DNA from 2 places in the Nonomuraea sp. WAC 01424 genome. Region 2 is predicted to be linked to the other one. Evidence: riboswitches for the same ligand, from Rfam matches in the RefSeq annotation. Region 2 holds a riboswitch; the other holds the start of a gene.
The links. A riboswitch is a leader RNA that binds a small molecule or an ion and turns the genes downstream of it on or off. The one in region 2 is predicted to bind cobalamin.
Positions count from the first base shown of each region.

Region 1: linked by a shared signal. The riboswitch ahead of DMB42_RS12690 (ribonucleoside-diphosphate reductase subunit alpha) and the one ahead of cobN (cobaltochelatase subunit CobN) in region 2 are both predicted to bind cobalamin.

Region 1 covers NZ_QHHZ01000004.1:80,867-85,723, reverse strand. The annotation lists gene DMB42_RS12695 (ribonucleotide-diphosphate reductase subunit beta) at 1-635, opposite strand, end outside; gene DMB42_RS12690 (ribonucleoside-diphosphate reductase subunit alpha) at 653-3,046, opposite strand; cobalamin riboswitch at 3,179-3,384, opposite strand; gene DMB42_RS12685 (hypothetical protein) at 3,493-3,867, opposite strand; gene DMB42_RS12680 (DUF4132 domain-containing protein) at 4,125-4,857, opposite strand, start outside.
Region 2 covers NZ_QHHZ01000001.1:83,740-88,596, forward strand. The annotation lists gene cobN (cobaltochelatase subunit CobN) at 1-2,377, opposite strand, end outside; cobalamin riboswitch at 2,431-2,557, opposite strand; gene cobG (precorrin-3B synthase) at 2,629-3,813, shown strand; gene DMB42_RS00330 (precorrin-8X methylmutase) at 3,810-4,430, shown strand; gene DMB42_RS00335 (precorrin-2 C(20)-methyltransferase) at 4,436-4,857, shown strand, end outside.

The DNA of each region.
Region 1 (4,857 bases), on a different contig from region 2:
GCCATGTGCATGGACTCGTCGCGGAAGACCCAGTTGGTGCCCGAGGCCAGCCCGTTCAGCAGGCCGCGCGAGCGCAGGAAGTAGACGTAGGCGAAGGCGCCGTAGAAGAACAGGCCCTCGATGCAGGCGGCGAAGCAGATCAGGTTGAGCAGGAAGGCACGCCGGTCGTCGCGGGTCTCCAGCCGCTGGAGGTTGCCGATCGAGTCGATCCAGCGGAAGCAGAACTCGGCCTTGCGCCGAATGGACGGGATGTTCTCCACGGCGGCGAACGCCGCGAACCGCTCCTCCTCGTCCGGCACGTACGTGTCGAGCAGGTTCAGGTAGAACTGGACGTGCACGGCCTCCTCGAAGAGCTGCCTGCTCAGGTACAGGCGCGCCTCGGGCGCGTTGACGTGCTGGTAGAGGTTGAGCACCAGGTTGTTGGCGACGATCGTGTCGCCGGTGGCGAAGAAGGCGACCAGGCGGCTGATCAGGTGACGCTCGGCCGCCGACAGCCTGGCCAGGTCCTTGAGGTCGGAGTGGAGGTCCACCTCCTCGACCGTCCAGGTGTTCTTGATCGCGTCGCGGTAGCGGTCGAAGAAGAGCGGGTAGCGCATGGGCCGCAGGGTCAGGCTCATGCCGGGGTCGAGCAGCATCGGGTTCTCCTGGGGGTTCACTGGCAGGCCTCGCAGGACTCGGGGTTCTCCAGCGAGCAGACCAGAGCCTCCTCGGACTTGTTCACGAGGGGCACGGTGGCCTGCTGGATGCGGGTGGCCGGTCGCGAGCGCAGGTAGTAGGTGGTCTTCAGCCCGGACTTCCAGGCGTACAGGTACATCGAGGAGAGCTTGTCGATCGTCGGCGCGCTCATGAACAGGTTGAGCGACTGGCTCTGGTCGATGTACGGCGAGCGCGCGGCGGCCATGTCGATCAGCGCCCGCTGGGGCAGCTCCCAGGCGGTGCGGAACAGCCGGCGCACGTCCTCGGGCAGTTCGGCGATGCCCTGCACCGAGCCCTCGGCCTGCTTGATCGCGGCCCTGACCCGCTCGGTCCACAGTCCGCGCGACTTCAGCTCGGCCACCAGCGCGTTGTTGATCTGCAGGAACTCGCCGCTCAGCGTCTCGCGCTTGAAGAGGTTGGACACCTGCGGCTCGATGCACTCGTAACAGCCGACGATCGAGGCGATGGTGGCGGTCGGCGCGATCGCGATCAGCAGCGAGTTGCGCAGCCCGTACGCGGCGACACGCTCGCGTACCGCGTCCCACCGCTCGGTCTGGGTGCCGCTCTCCCCCCACAGGTCGTGCTGGAGCCTGCCGCGCGCCGCCCACGTCTGGTCGTAGGCGGGGTGGGCGCCGAAGCGCTCGGCGAGACCGGCCGAGGTCTCCAGCGCCGACAGGTAGATCTCCTCGGCGACGCGGGTGGACAGCTCCTTGGCCTCGGCCGAGTCGAACGGCAGGCGCAGGGCGAAGAGCACGTCCTGGAGGCCCATCACGCCGAGGCCGACCGGACGCCAGCGCGGGTTGCTGGCCGCGGCCTGCTCGCTCGGGTAGTAGTTGATGTCGATCACGCGGTCCAGGAAGGTCACCGCGGTCCGTACGGTGGCGCGCAGGCGTTCCCAGTCGATGCCGTCGCCGGTCACGTGGGCGGCGAGGTTGACCGAGCCCAGGTTGCAGACCGCGGTCTCGGCGTCGCTGGAGACCTCGATGATCTCGGTGCACAGGTTGGACAGGTGCACCACGTTGCCGGGCTCGGCCGCCTGGTTGCACAGGCGGTTGGCGGCGTCCTTGAAGGTCATCCAGCCGTTGCCGGTCTGGGCGAGGGTGCGCATCATCTTGGCGTACAGGTCGCGGGCCTTGACCTGGCGGACGTACCGGCCCGCCGGCTCGGCGGCGCGGTAGGCCTCCTCGAACGCCTCGCCCCACAGGTCGGGCAGCTCCGGCACCTCGTCCGGGTCGAACAGCGACCACGTGCCGTCGGCCTCGACGCGGCGCATGAACTCGTCGGGGATCCAGTTGGCCAGGTTGAGGTTGTGGGTACGGCGGGCGTCCTCGCCGGTGTTGTCGCGCAGTTCCAGGAACTCCTCGACGTCCGGGTGCCAGGGCTCCAGGTAGACGCAGGCCGCGCCCTTGCGCCGGCCGCCCTGGTTGACCGCGGCCACGGACGCGTCGAGCGTGCGCAACCACGGGACGATGCCGTTGGAGTGCCCGTTCGTGCCGCGGATCAGCGCGCCGCGCGAGCGCACCCGCGACCAGGAGATGCCGATCCCGCCGGCGAACTTCGACAGCTGGGCCACCTGCGCGTAGCGGTCGTAGATGGAGCCGATCTCGTCCAGGGGCGAGTCGACCAGGTAGCAGGAGGACATCTGCGTGTGCCGCGTACCGGAGTTGAACAGCGTCGGCGAGCTGGGCAGATAGGCCAGCGACGACATGAGCCGGTAGAACCCGACGGCCTCGGCGGGCGTCTCGGCCAGCCCGCACGCCACACGCAGCAGCCAGTACTGCGGCGTCTCGACCACCAGCCGGGTGGTCGGGTGGCGCAGCAGGTAGCGGTCGTAGACCGTGCGCAGGCCGAAGTACTCGAAGCGCAGGTCGGCGGTGGCGTCGATGGCGTCGTCCAGCTTGCGGGCGTTGGCTTCGACGAACGCGGCGGTCTCGTCGCCGATGAGCCCTTCGGCGTGGCCCAGCCGGATCGCCTGGCTGAAGGAGGCCACGCCCTGCCCGCGGACCTCCTTGTCGACGTAGCCGGCCAGCAGGCGCGCGGCCAGGCGTGAGTACTGCGGCTCCTCACCGATCATCTCGGCGGCGGTCTGGATCGACAGGCGGTCCAGCTCGGAGGTGGTCGCCCCGTCGTAGAGCCCGCTGATCGTCTTGGTGGCCACCCGCATCGGGTCGATGTCGGTCAGATCGGTCGCGCAGCGTTCAACCGCGCGTACGATCTTGTTGACGTCGACCGGCTCGGCGGTGCCGTTGCGCTTGCGCACCTGCATCTGGACGCGCCGCGGTGCGCGCTTGTCGCCGTCCGCCCGCGCCGTCTCGGCCAGGTCGATCGATGGGTCCCCGGTGACCGTCACTGCGCTCTCCCCTCGTGAACTCGGTCAGGTACTCCGAGAACACGCGCAGGAGGCGCCGGCAAGGACGCCGCACAGCCCTCGCGCCGGTGCCGTCAGCCGTCCCGCGCGGCCTCGGAGCAGCCGCGCACGCATGATCGTGCACGGCGCGCCGGCAGGTCTTCGGACTCGTGGGCATGTCGCTGCTGCCTACTGGCCGTCGCTTCCCAGGCCCTTGGCCCAGTGCGCCTGACGGCGGTCGTTCCCACTCACCGCTGCGGGGCAGTCCCGGATTTCCACCAGGTTCCCTCTTGCCTCGACCGCCCTGGATGGGCGACCGAACCGGCTGCAGGGGACACCATATATAGGGCGGATCAAAAAGTCACACCCAACATGTCGTGTTGAAGGACACCCGCCTCGACCCCCGAGACCATCGGGCACGACCGCCGCCACACCGAACGTCCACGACGTCACGCCCCGCTCACCACCATGGCCGGCGCGAGGAAACCGGTGCCCCGCCTCCCCCGTTTGACGGAACGGCAGGGCGGCCGCGCCAGGTCACCTTCCGCGTTCGGGACAGGGTGGTACTCCGTCACCAGTACGGCCAGGCCGGGGATGAACAACAAGGGGACGCGCAGCCGGTGCAGGCGTTCCAGCTTGCGTTTCTCGGCCTCCCCAAACGCGGCGAGCGTGCGGATTCTCGACGCGCGGCGCCGGTTCTCGCGGAGGTTCTCCAGCACGGTCAGCACTTTCGCCCAGGCCGCCCGTTCCTCCGGCGGCAGCGCGGCGAAGTCGACTTTCTTGGCGATTTCCCCGAGATCGGCCACGCCCGCGAAGCGACGCACGACTCCCGACCTGCGGGAACACCGCTCCCAAGGCGATCGAGAATGCCCTTTCCCATCGCACGCCAAAACGGTGAACCACCCGAGCGAACACCGGCGACCTCGGCCTCCAGATGGCTTTCCACCAGCATGCTCACCCGCAAAAGGGCGGCCGGCGTCACTCCGACGAAGAAGAACTCAGGATCCGGATCCGCCATCATTTCCCCTCCTGACAAAGGAACGGCCGCGCCGCACCCCGGGAAACGAACCAGGCCCGCCGTTCACTCCGCGTTTCGGTGAGTGCCCTCGATCTGGCGGAGAATGTGCTCGTCGGTGATCTTGCTGTCGGCGGCCAGCAGGAACGCCTTGCTGAGGATGAGCGACAACTGCCCGTCCTCCTCGAAGGGGAGGAAGAGCCGGGAATCGCGTTTGCGGGCCGGGACCAGGCACAGGTAGGCGTCGTCCGGGTCCATCAGGACGTTCGCGCTGCCCAGATGGATCTTGTACATGCGCAGATCCCCCTGGACCACGAGGAACCGGTCGGCGAGGGTGAGCCGGTCGGCGATGGACGTACGCGGGATCAGCCGGGCCAGCGCGTCATGCCGCACCTCGGCCGACGGCGGCAGCGGGCCGGTGGAGGTGTGGCGCCAGTAGGTCCGGTGGTCGTCCTCGCCGCGGTCCTGCCAGTCGGGGTCGGCGGCGATCGAGGTGAGGGCCACGAAGAGGTCGGCGTCGCGCATCGCCTCGCTGAACACCAGTGGTGGCACCTCGGCCAGCTCCGCCTGCGCGAACCCGCGCCCCTGCCGCCGGGCGAAGCGGATCGGGCCGGTGGCGGCCAGCGCCACCTCGCCGCCTTCGACGTGCGCGCTCTCGTAACGGAAGCCGACCTGCCAGACGCCTTCGGCCAGCTCCTTCTTCGCCTCGGTGGCGTGGCCGTCGTAGAAGGCGCCGAGCCAGGTCGTGCGCCACTGGCGCTGTCTGAGCAGCGCGTAGAGGCGGGGGTGGTCGACGATG
Region 2 (4,857 bases):
GGTCGAGCTCGTCGGTGGTGCGGGCCAGGCGCGGCACCATCTCGGTGGCGGCGAAGGCCAGCACGCGCGCCACGAGCTCCACCCGCTCCTCGGGCACACGACCCGATGCGATGGGAGCGACGCCGGGCGCCCCGACCAGCGTCGCGCGGGCGACGGCGGGGGCTGCCTCCGGGGCCCAGGCGTGCTCCTCCATGGCCTCGACCAGGGCGCGGGCGGTCGACTCCGCCCGGTCCACGTCGCCCAGCCCCGCCGTCCCGTCCTCGGCCAGGCCGAGCGCCTCGCGCAGACCGGGCAGCGTCTCCCTGCCGGCCCACATCTGCCGGGCGCGCAGCATGGCCAGCACCAGGTCGACCCGTACCTGACCGGTGGGCGCCTGGCCAAGGACGTGCAGGCCGTCGCGGATCTGCGCGTCCTTCACCTCGCACAGCCAGCCGTCCACGTGCAGGATGAGGTCGTCGAACTCGCTGTCGTGCGGCCGGTCGGCCAGCCCGAGATCGTGGTCGAGCCGGGCGGCCTGGATCAGCGTCCAGATCTGCGCCCGGATCGCGGGCAGCTTGGCGGGGTCCATGGCGGCGATCGTGGCGTGCTCGTCGAGGAGCTGCTCCAGCCGGGCGATGTCGCCGTAGGTGTCGGCGCGGGCCATCGGCGGCACCAGGTGGTCCACCAGCACGGCGTGCGCGCGCCGCTTGGCCTGCGTGCCCTCCCCCGGATCGTTGACGAGGAAGGGGTAGATCAGCGGCAGGTCGCCGATGGCGGCGTCGGTGCCGCACGCGGCCGACATCCCCGCCGCCTTGCCGGGCAGCCATTCCAGGTTGCCGTGCTTGCCGACGTGCACCATCGCGTGTGCGCCGAACTCGGCCGACAGCCAGCGGTAGGCGGCCAGGTAGTGGTGGCTGGGCGGCAGGTCGGGATCGTGGTAGATGGCGATCGGGTTCTCGCCGAAGCCGCGCGGCGGCTGGACCATCACCACCAGGTTCCCGGCCCGCAGCGCGGCCAGCACGATGTCGGTCCCGCTGTCGCCCTCGTGCACGAACAGCTCGCCCGGCGGCGGCCCCCAGTGCCGTTCGATCTCCTCCCGCAGCTCCGCGGGCAGGGTGCGGTACCACTGCTCGTAGGAGGCGGCGGAGATGCGGACGGGGTTGCCCGCCAGGTGCTCCTCGGTCAGCCAGTCCTGGTCCTGGCCGCCGGCGGCGATCAGCGCGTGGATGAGCGCGTCGCCGTCCTGGCCGGCGACGCCGGGGAAGCCGTCGCCGAGGTCGTAGCCCGCCTCGGCGAGCCGGGCCAGCAGCCGGACGGTGCTCGCGGGGGTGTCCAGCCCGACCGCGTTGCCGACGCGGGAGTGCTTGGTCGGGTACGCCGACAACATCACCACCAGCCGCCGTTCGGCGGGCGGCGTGTGCCGCAGCAGACCGTGGCGCACCGCGATGCCCGCCACCCGGGCGGCCCGCTCGGGGTCGGCGACGTAGACGGTGAGCCCGTCGGGGTCGATCTCCTTGAACGAGAACGGGACCGTGATGATCCGCCCGTCGAACTCCGGGATCGCCACCTGGGAGGCGGCGTCCAGCGGCGACAGCCCGTCGTCGTTCTCCTCCCATGCCTGCCGGGTGGTGGTCAGGCAGAGTCCTTGCAGGATCGGCACGTCGAGCTCGGCCAGCGCGCCGACGTCCCATGCCTCGTCGTCACCGCCCGCTCCCGCGGTGGCCGGGCGGGAGCCGCCCGCCGCCAGCACGGTGACGACCACCGCGTCCGCCGCGCGCAGCGTGTCGAGCAGCTCCGGCTCGGCCGCGCGCAGGGACGAGCAGAAGATCGGCAGCGCCTGCCCGCCCGCGTCCTCGACCGCGGTGCACAACGCCTCGACGAACGCGGTGTTGCCGGCCATGTGGTGCGCCCGGTAGTAGAGCACCCCGACCACGGGGCCGCCGGTGGTCCGGGACGGGCGTTCCAGTCTTCCCCAGGTGGGCGCCGGGGCGGGCGGCTCGAACCCGTGCCCGGTCAGCAGGACGGTGTCGGACAGGAACGCGTGCAGCTGGGCCAGGTTGGCCGGGCCGCCATGGGCCAGGTAGGCGTGCGCCTCGGCGCACACCCCGCCGCTGACCGTGGACAACTCCATCAGCTCGGCGTCGGGCGCCTGCTCCCCGCCCAGCACCACCACCGGGCGCGGCCCTGCCAGCAGCGCGTCGAGCCCTTCCTCCCAGGCCCGCCGCCCGCCCAGCAGGCGCACCACGACGAGGTCGGTCCCCTCCGTCAGGCCGGGGACGTCCTCGGCGGTCAGCCGGGCGGGATTGCCCAGACGGTAGCCCGCGCCGCAGGCACGAGCGCTCAGCAGATCGGTGTCGGAGGTGGAGAGCAGCAGAACGGTACGGCTGTCGCCAGGCACGGCGCATTCCTCCCTCGGGGTCCTCGCCCCGGTCGCGGGTGATGCGACGGCAGGAGTCTCCTGGCTCCCGGATCGACGCTCACCCCGGCCTTCCCACCCGTCTCCGGGCAGTGGCCTCGTGGTGGGGTTCGCTCCCCGGTCACAGTGGCGGGACCGCGCCGGTTTCGCACCGGCTTCCTCCCATTGCCATCGCCTACGCCGAAGCTTACGGCAGGAGCGACCCGTCCCAGAAGTGGCGTTACGATCCCTTCGTGCCCGTAGGTGAATCTTCCGGACGTTCGCGCCCCGATGCCTGTCCGGGGGCGCTCCAGGTGCACGAGGCCGCCGACGGCCTGCTCGCCCGTGTGCGCCTGCCCGGCGGTGCGGTGTCGGCCGCGCAGCTCCGCGTGCTCGCCGTGTGCGCGGCCGAGCTGGGCGCGGGCGTGATCGAGCTGACGTCGCGGGCGAACGTCCAGGTGCGGGGGCTGCGTTCGCCGGAAATCTTCGCCGGGCGGGTCGCCGCGGCCGGGCTGCTGCCGTCGCCCGCGCACGAGCGGGTCCGCAACATCCTGGCCTCGCCGCTGAGCGGGCGCGGGCCTGACGGGCTGCTGGACGTCCTAGCGACGGCGTACGCCCTGGACCGGGCGCTGTGCGCGCGGCCACGGCTGGCCGCGCTGCCGGGACGCTTCCTGTTCGCCCTGGACGACGGCACGCGGGACGTCGCCGGCCTCGGTGCGGACGTCACGTATCTGGCGACCGGACGGCTGCTGCTCGCCGGCAGGGACATCGGGCTGACCGTCGCCCCGGACACGGCGGTCCCGCTCATGATCGACGCCGCCGAGGCGTTCCTGGACGAGCTGTCCACCGACGGCCCCCGCGCCTGGCGCATCCGCGAACTGCCGGACGGTCCCGCGAGGATCGCCTCCCGCCTGCGCGACGCCCCATCCGGGATCGCCACCCGCCCGCCCGACGGCCGACCAGGCCGGATGGACGCCCCGCCCGCCTCCGCGCGTCGCCCGTGCGCGGGCAGGATCGCGCAGCGGGACGGCAGCGTGGCGATCGAGGCCCTCGTACCGCTCGGCCGTCTGACGTCCGCCCAGGCCGGGGCCCTCGCCCACACCGGGCACGCCGTGCGGCTGACCCCCTGGCGGACCGTCGTCCTGCCGGACCTCTCCCCCGGCGAGGCGGACCGGGCCGAGCAGGCGCTCGCCGCCATCGGGCTCACCACCGACCCGGACTCCCCCTGGGCCGGGGTCACCGCCTGCGCCGGCCGTCCCGGCTGCGTGAAGGCGCTCGCCGACGTGCAGGCGGACGCCCGGCGCTGGGTGCACGGCCTCGGCCGCGCACCCGCCACGCCGGTCCACTGGTCCGGTTGCGGGCGGCGCTGCGGCCTGCCACGCGGCCAGGTCCTCCAGATGATCGCGACCACCAACGGATATGAGGAACACCAGGAGTGAGCGACTACATCCGCGACGGCGCCGAGATCTACCGGCGCTCGTTCGCGACCATCCGCGCCGAGACCGACCTCACGGGCCTGCCGTCCGAGGTGGCCCAGGTGGCGGTGCGCATGATCCATGCGTGCGGCATGACCGACCTCGTCGCCGACCTGGACTGGTCCCCGCAGGTGGTCGTACGTGCCAGGGAGGCCCTGCGCGGCGGCGCGCCCGTGCTGTGCGACGCCATGATGGTCGCCTCGGGCGTGACCAGAGGCAGGTTGCCCGCCGGGAACGAGGTCCTGTGCACGCTGGGCGACCCCCGCGTGCCGGAGCTGGCCGGACACCTCGGCACCACCCGCAGCGCCGCCGCCCTGGAGCTGTGGCGCGACCGCCTGGAGGGCGCGGTGGTGGCGATCGGCAACGCGCCGACCGCCCTGTTCCGGCTGCTGGAGCTGGTGGCCGAGGGCGCGGGACGCCCCGCGGCCGTGCTCGGCGTCCCGGTCGGCTTCATCGGCGCGGCCGAGTCCAAGCAGGCGCTGGCGGACAGCGACCTGGAATACCTGGTGGTGCACGGCCGTCGCGGCGGCAGTGCGATGACGGCGGCGGCGGTCAACGCCATCGCGAGCGAGACGGAGTGAGGACTATGACAGGGCGCCTGTACGGGGTCGGCCTCGGTCCCGGCGACCCCGAGCTGGTCACGGTCAAGACCGCCCGGCTGATCGGCGAGGCCGACGTGATCGCCTACCACGCCGCCCGGCACGGCCGCAGCATCGCCCGCTCGATCGCGCTGCCGTACATGCGCGCGGGTCAGACCGAGGAGCTGCTGCTCTACCCGCTGACCACGGAGACGACCGACCATCCGGGCGGCTACCAGGGGGCGCTCGACGACTTCTACGCCGACTGCGCCGAACGCCTGGCCGCCCACCTGGACGCGGGCCGCACGGTGGTCGTGCTGGCCGAGGGTGACCCGCTGTTCTACGGCTCCTACATGCACATGCACAAGCGCCTCGCCCACCGCTATCCGACCGAGGTCGTACCGGGGGTCACCTCGGTCAGCGCCGCCGC